Regions from separate parts of the Priestia sp. ABM2_011 genome, predicted to be linked through region 1. Evidence: a T-box and tRNA genes for the amino acid it is inferred to sense, from the RefSeq annotation. Region 1 holds a T-box; the other holds one or more tRNA genes.

The links. A T-box is a leader RNA that pairs with one kind of tRNA and senses whether it is charged. The one in region 1 lies ahead of leuS (leucine--tRNA ligase), so its partner is inferred to be a tRNA-Leu.
Region 2: it has a tRNA-Leu gene. The T-box ahead of leuS (leucine--tRNA ligase) is inferred to sense a tRNA for this amino acid. The anticodon was not compared.

The regions. Positions count from the first base shown of each region.
Region 1 covers NZ_JBSWUB010000001.1:673,362-676,784, reverse strand. Annotated here, with positions in the region: gene leuS (leucine--tRNA ligase) at 1-1,471, opposite strand, end outside; T-box leader at 1,536-1,754, opposite strand; gene ACXAE4_RS03670 (GntP family permease) at 2,166-3,423, opposite strand, start outside.
Region 2 covers NZ_JBSWUB010000001.1:3,108,764-3,112,186, forward strand. Annotated here, with positions in the region: gene ACXAE4_RS16740 (Na+/H+ antiporter NhaC family protein) at 242-1,642, opposite strand; tRNA gene ACXAE4_RS16745 (tRNA-Gly) at 1,858-1,929, opposite strand; tRNA gene ACXAE4_RS16750 (tRNA-Leu) at 1,950-2,031, opposite strand; tRNA gene ACXAE4_RS16755 (tRNA-Trp) at 2,058-2,131, opposite strand; gene ACXAE4_RS16760 (phospholipase D-like domain-containing protein) at 2,372-3,423, opposite strand, start outside.

The sequences.
Region 1 (3,423 bases):
GCATTGTATTTGTTTCGCGGCGCCCTTTTTTGCCCGTTTCCGGATCTACAACGTTCACCCAGTCATCAATGTTTGCTAATGGAGATTCACCTGTACCTGACGGCTTGATTTCAGTTGTTTTTGGTAAAACAAGCGGAAGCTGATCTTCAGGAACTGCAGTTGTTGTGCCATCTTCCCAGTGAATAACAGGAATCGGTTCACCCCAGTAGCGCTGACGGCTGAATAACCAGTCACGCAGACGGTATGTTACTTGTTTTTCACCTTTTTCATTTGCTTGAAGCCACTGAATCATATTTGAAATTGCTTCTTCTTTATCTAGACCATTTAAGAAGTCTGAATTAGCGTGCTCGCCGTCGCCTGTATAAGCTTCTTTTGAAACGTCTCCACCCGCTACTACTTCTTTAATCGGCAGTTCAAATTTAACAGCAAACTCATAATCACGCTCATCATGAGCAGGAACAGCCATAATTGCACCTGTACCATAGCTCATTAGAACATAGTCAGCAATCCAAATTGGCATTCTCTCACCGTTTACAGGGTTAATTGCATAAGCACCTGTGAATACGCCCGTTTTGTCTTTAGCTAAGTCTGTACGCTCTAAATCGCTTTTGCTTTTAATTTGATCTAAATACGCTTCTACCGCTTCTTTTTGTTCGGCTGTCGTAATTTTATCCACAAACGGATGTTCAGGTGCTAAAACGGCATACGTTGCCCCAAACAGCGTATCAGGACGCGTTGTGAACACAGTAAATGTTTCGTCATATCCATCAATTGTGAAGTGAACGTGAGCTCCTTCAGAGCGGCCAATCCAGTTTCGCTGCATTTCTTTAATACTTTCTGGCCAATCAAGATCATCTAAATCTTCTAGTAAACGATCTGCATAAGCTGTGATTTTAAGCATCCACTGCTTCATTGGACGACGCTCAACCGGATGCCCACCGCGCTCACTTTTGCCATCTATAACTTCTTCGTTTGCAAGTACTGTTCCCAACGCAGGACACCAGTTAACAGCTACTTCATCCACATAAGCTAAGCCTTTTTTATATAACTGTAAGAAAATCCACTGCGTCCATTTGTAGTAGTTAGGATCAGTTGTATTAATTTCACGCTCCCAATCGTAAGAGAAACCTAACGATTTGATTTGACGACGGAAATTATTAATGTTAAGTTCAGTGAACTCAGCCGGATCGTTTCCTGTATCTAATGCATACTGCTCAGCAGGTAGTCCGAATGCATCCCATCCCATTGGATGAAGTACATTGTATCCTTGCATACGCTTCATACGAGATAAAATGTCCGTTGCTGTATAACCTTCTGGATGCCCAACGTGTAAACCCGCCCCAGATGGATAAGGGAACATATCTAATGCGTAAAACTTACGCTTTCCTTCATCTTCTGTTGTTCTAAATGTTTTATTTTCTTCCCAAACTTTTTGCCATTTTTGTTCGATCTTTTCATGATTAAAAGCCATACATAATCCTCCTTGTACGCTCCAGCTGTATTTAATTAAACTAAAAAACCCCTCATCCCTCAAACAAAGGGACGAGAGGTTGAATAAACTTCCCGCGGTACCACCCAAATTAGCACAATTATGTACTCACTCATTTTCCTTAACGCGGATAGACGGTAAATGTTACTTTACTTCACATTTACAACTCCAAGGTGAGTTCATGAACGCCCGTTTGCTGACTCGCACCACCCGTCAGCTCTCTTAGCTCGCTTCGTTCACTACTATTCCTTATCATAGTTTTTACATCATACTACCTTGTATTGTAAATAATATGTTCGCAAACTGCAAGTTGTTCAACGGATTTTGTAAAAGTTTCTACACTGCCTCACTGCTTTGTTGCTAAATCCCCTCTTTCATTCTTATATATGAACAACTTCTCCCAAAAACATACATACAACGCCAAACAAAGAGATTTAGACATAACTAAGTTAATCCTATCTAAAGCTGAATAAATAGGATATCTGGACTCCTTGCTACAAAACTGTTCATTTCCGTGCAAGGCTTCATCTTGCGCTCCAATCAACAGCTTAAAGCAACTAAACACATAAAAGCCGAGTTCACCATAATAATGAAAAGATCCGAACGATTTATCGTTCGGATCTTCCTTCAGCTAAAATACTTTTGTCCCCGCCTCTACTTTCTTTAACAGCTATTATTAAATACCAAATCCAAAAGAAAACAGGATAATCGCAAGTACGAGACCAACAAGCGGAACAATTACCGTCATCGCTGCAACTGATCCATACGCATCTTTATGAGTTTCTCCACAAATAGAATTAATTGTGGTGACGACATAACCATTATGAGGCAAGGAATCTAATACGCCAGAAGATATAGCTACTACACGGTGGAGAGCTTCTGGATTTACACCAGCATCTAGATAGTGAGGGGCTAAAATTGGCAAAGCAATCGCCTGACCTCCTGAAGCCGAACCTGTCATCCCCGCGATAACACTCACCGCAATAGCTCCCCCTATCAACGGACTGCCTGGAATATGCGTCATGGCATCTACAGCCACTCCAAACGCGGGAACAGCCTTAGCAACCCCTCCAAAACCTACGACAGCAGCTGTATTCCCAATTGCAATTAACGCTCCAAGCGTCCCTTCTGATGCTGCATTCCAAAATCCTTTAAAGTGTTTTCGGTTCACAATGTATGTGACAATGATACCGCTTAAAAGTGCGACAATCAACGCAGATTGCTGAAGCGGCTTATGAAGTGCAAAAGAAATAATGAGCACGACCACAAGCGGAAGCAAACTTAATAACGGATTAGGAAGAGACTGATTTTCCGTTACTGCTGGATCTTTCTCGCGTGATATAAAACGCTCTCCATTTTTAACTGCTTTTGAAATCAAGCGCTTTAACCACCAGTAGCCGAATACAGCCATCACTACCGCTACAACTAAACTAACTTCCCATCCTGCATACGGACTAGTCTTTAAATATTCAATTGGAATCCAGTTTTGGATTTCAGGCGATCCAGCCGAGGTCATCGTAAACGTAACGGAACCGAATGCTAAAGCAGCAGGGATAAACCGCCTCGGCAAATCAGCTTGTTTGAATAAGCTTAAAGCCATTGGATAGACAGAGAATGCTACTACAAACAGACTGACTCCTCCATATGTTAAGACCGCACAGGCAAGTACAATCGCCAACACTGCTCTTTTCATTCCTAGTTTACTGACAATCCAGCGAGAAACACTATCAGCGGCCCCGCTGTCTTCCATCACTTTTCCAAAAACGGCGCCCAATAGAAACATTAAATACCAAGAAGCAATAAATCCTGTGAAACCAGACATATAATTCCCAACAAAATTTGCTTCTCCTTCTTTCACCAGCTGTGGAAATAAAGGCATTCCGCTTGTTAACGCAACAACTAAAGCACTAAGCGGACCTGCTATAAATAAATTC
Region 2 (3,423 bases), 2.4 Mb from region 1:
TGATTATCGCCTTTTTGAAGAATAGGAAGAAGCAGCACAGATAGTGTATCTCTACTAAATAAAAAAATGGCGTTAAAATTATTGAGGTGATGTGCGTGTATATATGGTTTTATGATCATTTTGTTAATACCATCTTATTTCCGCTTACTTGTATCATCCTAGTGTGCCTGTCATTAGGACTGTATGCATACTTTAAATTAAAAAAAATGAAAAATTGATACTAGACGGCTATTTTTCTCATTCAAAATAAGAAAGATACAACAAGATAGAAAGCAACTGTTATTCCCGCTGCAATTAAAGCTGGCTTTAATTTATATTTGGCATATTCAATAACAGATAAATCTAATATTTTGGCGATGGTATTCGTATCATCGCTTAAAGGTGAAGAAAACGCTCCAAAGGAACCGCTCGCAAACACCGCACCGATAATTAACGGCAAAGAAAGATCTGCAGAACTTGCAAGCGATACGCCAAGCGGCATTAAAATCCCCCACGTTCCCCAAGCAGATCCGATAAAGTAAGAAATAGCGGCTCCAAAGATAAACATGAACGGAGTGACAAACATTTGAGGAATCCACTTAGAATGTGCCGTCACGAAATTTGAAAAACCTAAGTCTTCTGTAACAGCGGATAATCCCCATACTACCGATAACAACAAAATAACGGACATCAAGTCATTGCCTCCTGTGATAAAACCATTAAGCAAATTCTGTAATGTAAAGCGCTGAAACAAGAAAAAAATGAGGGTAATTAACGTAGTCATAATTAAAGCTACTACCATCGCTTCTAACACGTCTGCTTTAATAAATGCTTCAAAAAAGCTGTGACTCTTACGATGTCCACTCCACCATGTTAAAAGTAAGGTAAGTGAAATCACAACAAGTAAAGGTACTAACAAATTCCAAGGCTTAGAAGGCAAATCCTTCGAGACGCAAGGATGACAATCATGCCAATCTTTTTCGTCTTCTTCCTCGAGCTTCATAGGAGCCGTAGACGTTGAATGATGAAAAAAGCTGAAATAAATCCCTACTAAAATAATCACAATCGAAAAGAAATTATGAGGAATGCTTTGAATAAACAAAGAATAAGCGTCTTGTTTTATGCCTTGATGATCAATTGCCATTTGAATGATTGAGACCATATATCCTACAAATGCCGTTGCCACGGGAATTAAGACGATAACAGGAGTAGCAGTTGTTTCAATAACAAACCCTAGCTCTGCTGTCGTCATTTTCACTTTTTTCAGCAGCGCTCTCATAATGGGCGCGATCGTCACAAAACGAAAGGTGGGAGCACTGAATGTTCCAATGGTTGAAACATAGGTTAAAATAAGAGCTTTTTTTCTTGTATCAATTCTTTCTGCAGCTGTTTCCACAAAACCTTTAACTCCTCCAGCCATCTTAATCATTCCGATAAGCCCTGAAAACGCGTATAAAAAGACAACGATTTCTATATTACTTTTATTTCTAAGAGCTTGTACAACGTAGTGAAGTAACTTTTCAACACCTCCGACAATCGAATGATCAATCAAATAAGCGCCTACTAATAAGCCTAAAAACAAACCTGGCAGCACTTGTTTGGTGAAAATAGCTATTGGAATAACAATTAAAAACGGTATAATTGAAAACCAACTAGATTCCATAGGACTCTCCCCTATCTTAAAAACCATATTAGACGTCTTCACGTATCGTTCATTAGCTTTTAATGTAACCCCAATAATATGTGTATATTCACGAAAACGATACGTATAAGCAGCACTGATTGAATAAACTATTTCTAATTAAAAACAGCATAGTAAAAATCTTTATTTCTACAACAAAAAAAGCAGTTTGCACATGCAAACTGCTTTTGAAAAGAAGCGGAAGACGAGGTTCGAACTCGCGACCCCCACCTTGGCAAGGTGGTGTTCTACCACTGAACTACTTCCGCGCAATATATAAAAGTAAAGATGCGGGTGAAGGGACTTGAACCCCCACGTCATAAGACACTAGATCCTAAGTCTAGCGCGTCTGCCAATTCCGCCACACCCGCGTGTGAATCGAAAAATAACTCCAAAATGGCAGGGGCAGTAGGAATCGAACCCACACTGACGGTTTTGGAGACCGTAGTTCTACCTTTAAACTATGCCCCTAGAAATGACTTCTTCAAAAGAACCTCGTTTATTGACGACGCTATATTATAATAAAACATATATGGAATTTCGTCAATAGGTCTTTTTATGAATCATGACTAGTACTGGCGACTTCAAAAAAAACTGTGAGGCATATCACAGCTTTTCACACTTTCCACCGCCAGTTGCAGCACCTTTTATCCTCTACCATTTATTTTTATAAGCTTTCTGCAAAAGCACTTTTTTAGGCAAAGTTCAGAACTATACAAAATGTCTCCAAAATCGCGTGAAGACTGAAAGAATATGGAGGAGTGCAGATTTTACAGGAGGCACGTTTTTTTGAGAATCCGTATTAAAACTCACAGGTTCCGCCTCATTTCCCACAAGCGTACTGTGAGAAATTTTAGTTTCAATAGCCCCTGTTAGCTCGGCTGCAAATTCTTCACTATCTATCATAACCATAGATTCAGTATTTAAAAATACAGAACGTGAATCTAAGTTAAAAGAACCAACTGCGCTCAAACGCTGGTCGTAAACAACGGATTTCCCGTGAATGGAATAAGGCTGTTGATATTCATAAAGCTTTGAAGCCGCTTTTATGACGCGGTTTTTCACTCCTAAGTATGCAGAAAAAGCCATAGCATTCGGAGTGGACGTAATAGAATTCGTTAAAATAATTCTTTGCACTTTAGATTTTACTGACTTATCTATATACTGTTCCATCTCTTTTGTTGGTACAATATAAGGACTTTGAACGACAATGGATTTTTCAGCTTGCTCAGAAAGCTTAATAAACGTTTTCCATATAAAAGGGCTTTTATTCATTCTTTGAATAGGATTTGCAATAAAAGAAACCTTTCTTGTAGGCATCGTTGATTCTCTCCATACAATATAAGGATGGACAAAGGGTTCGTTTGCTTTTTTGGCCTCTTCGTATTGATCTATTAACAATTTCTTTCCTGAAAGGCCACGAATTTGTTTAGTTTTCTTGAGCTTTGGAAAAGCTTTGCGCGTATACGGGTGGTTCCATAATTTCTCTACATACTTCTCCATTGAGAGAATGACACTATTACTTTCTTGCTTTGTATTATAAATCAGCACATCACGGTCATAGACAAAATTTTTATCCGGTTGACTGGCCAAGTATTTATCTCCGATATTTCGTCCTCCACTAATACCTAATTGGCCATCGACTACTATTATTTTATCGTGAAGACGGTTATGCCATGTCCAAGGTTTAAGAATAGTAAAGGGCTCATAGTACTTTAATTCAATATTATTGTGGAAAGCTAGAGCATAAAGAACATTTTTTC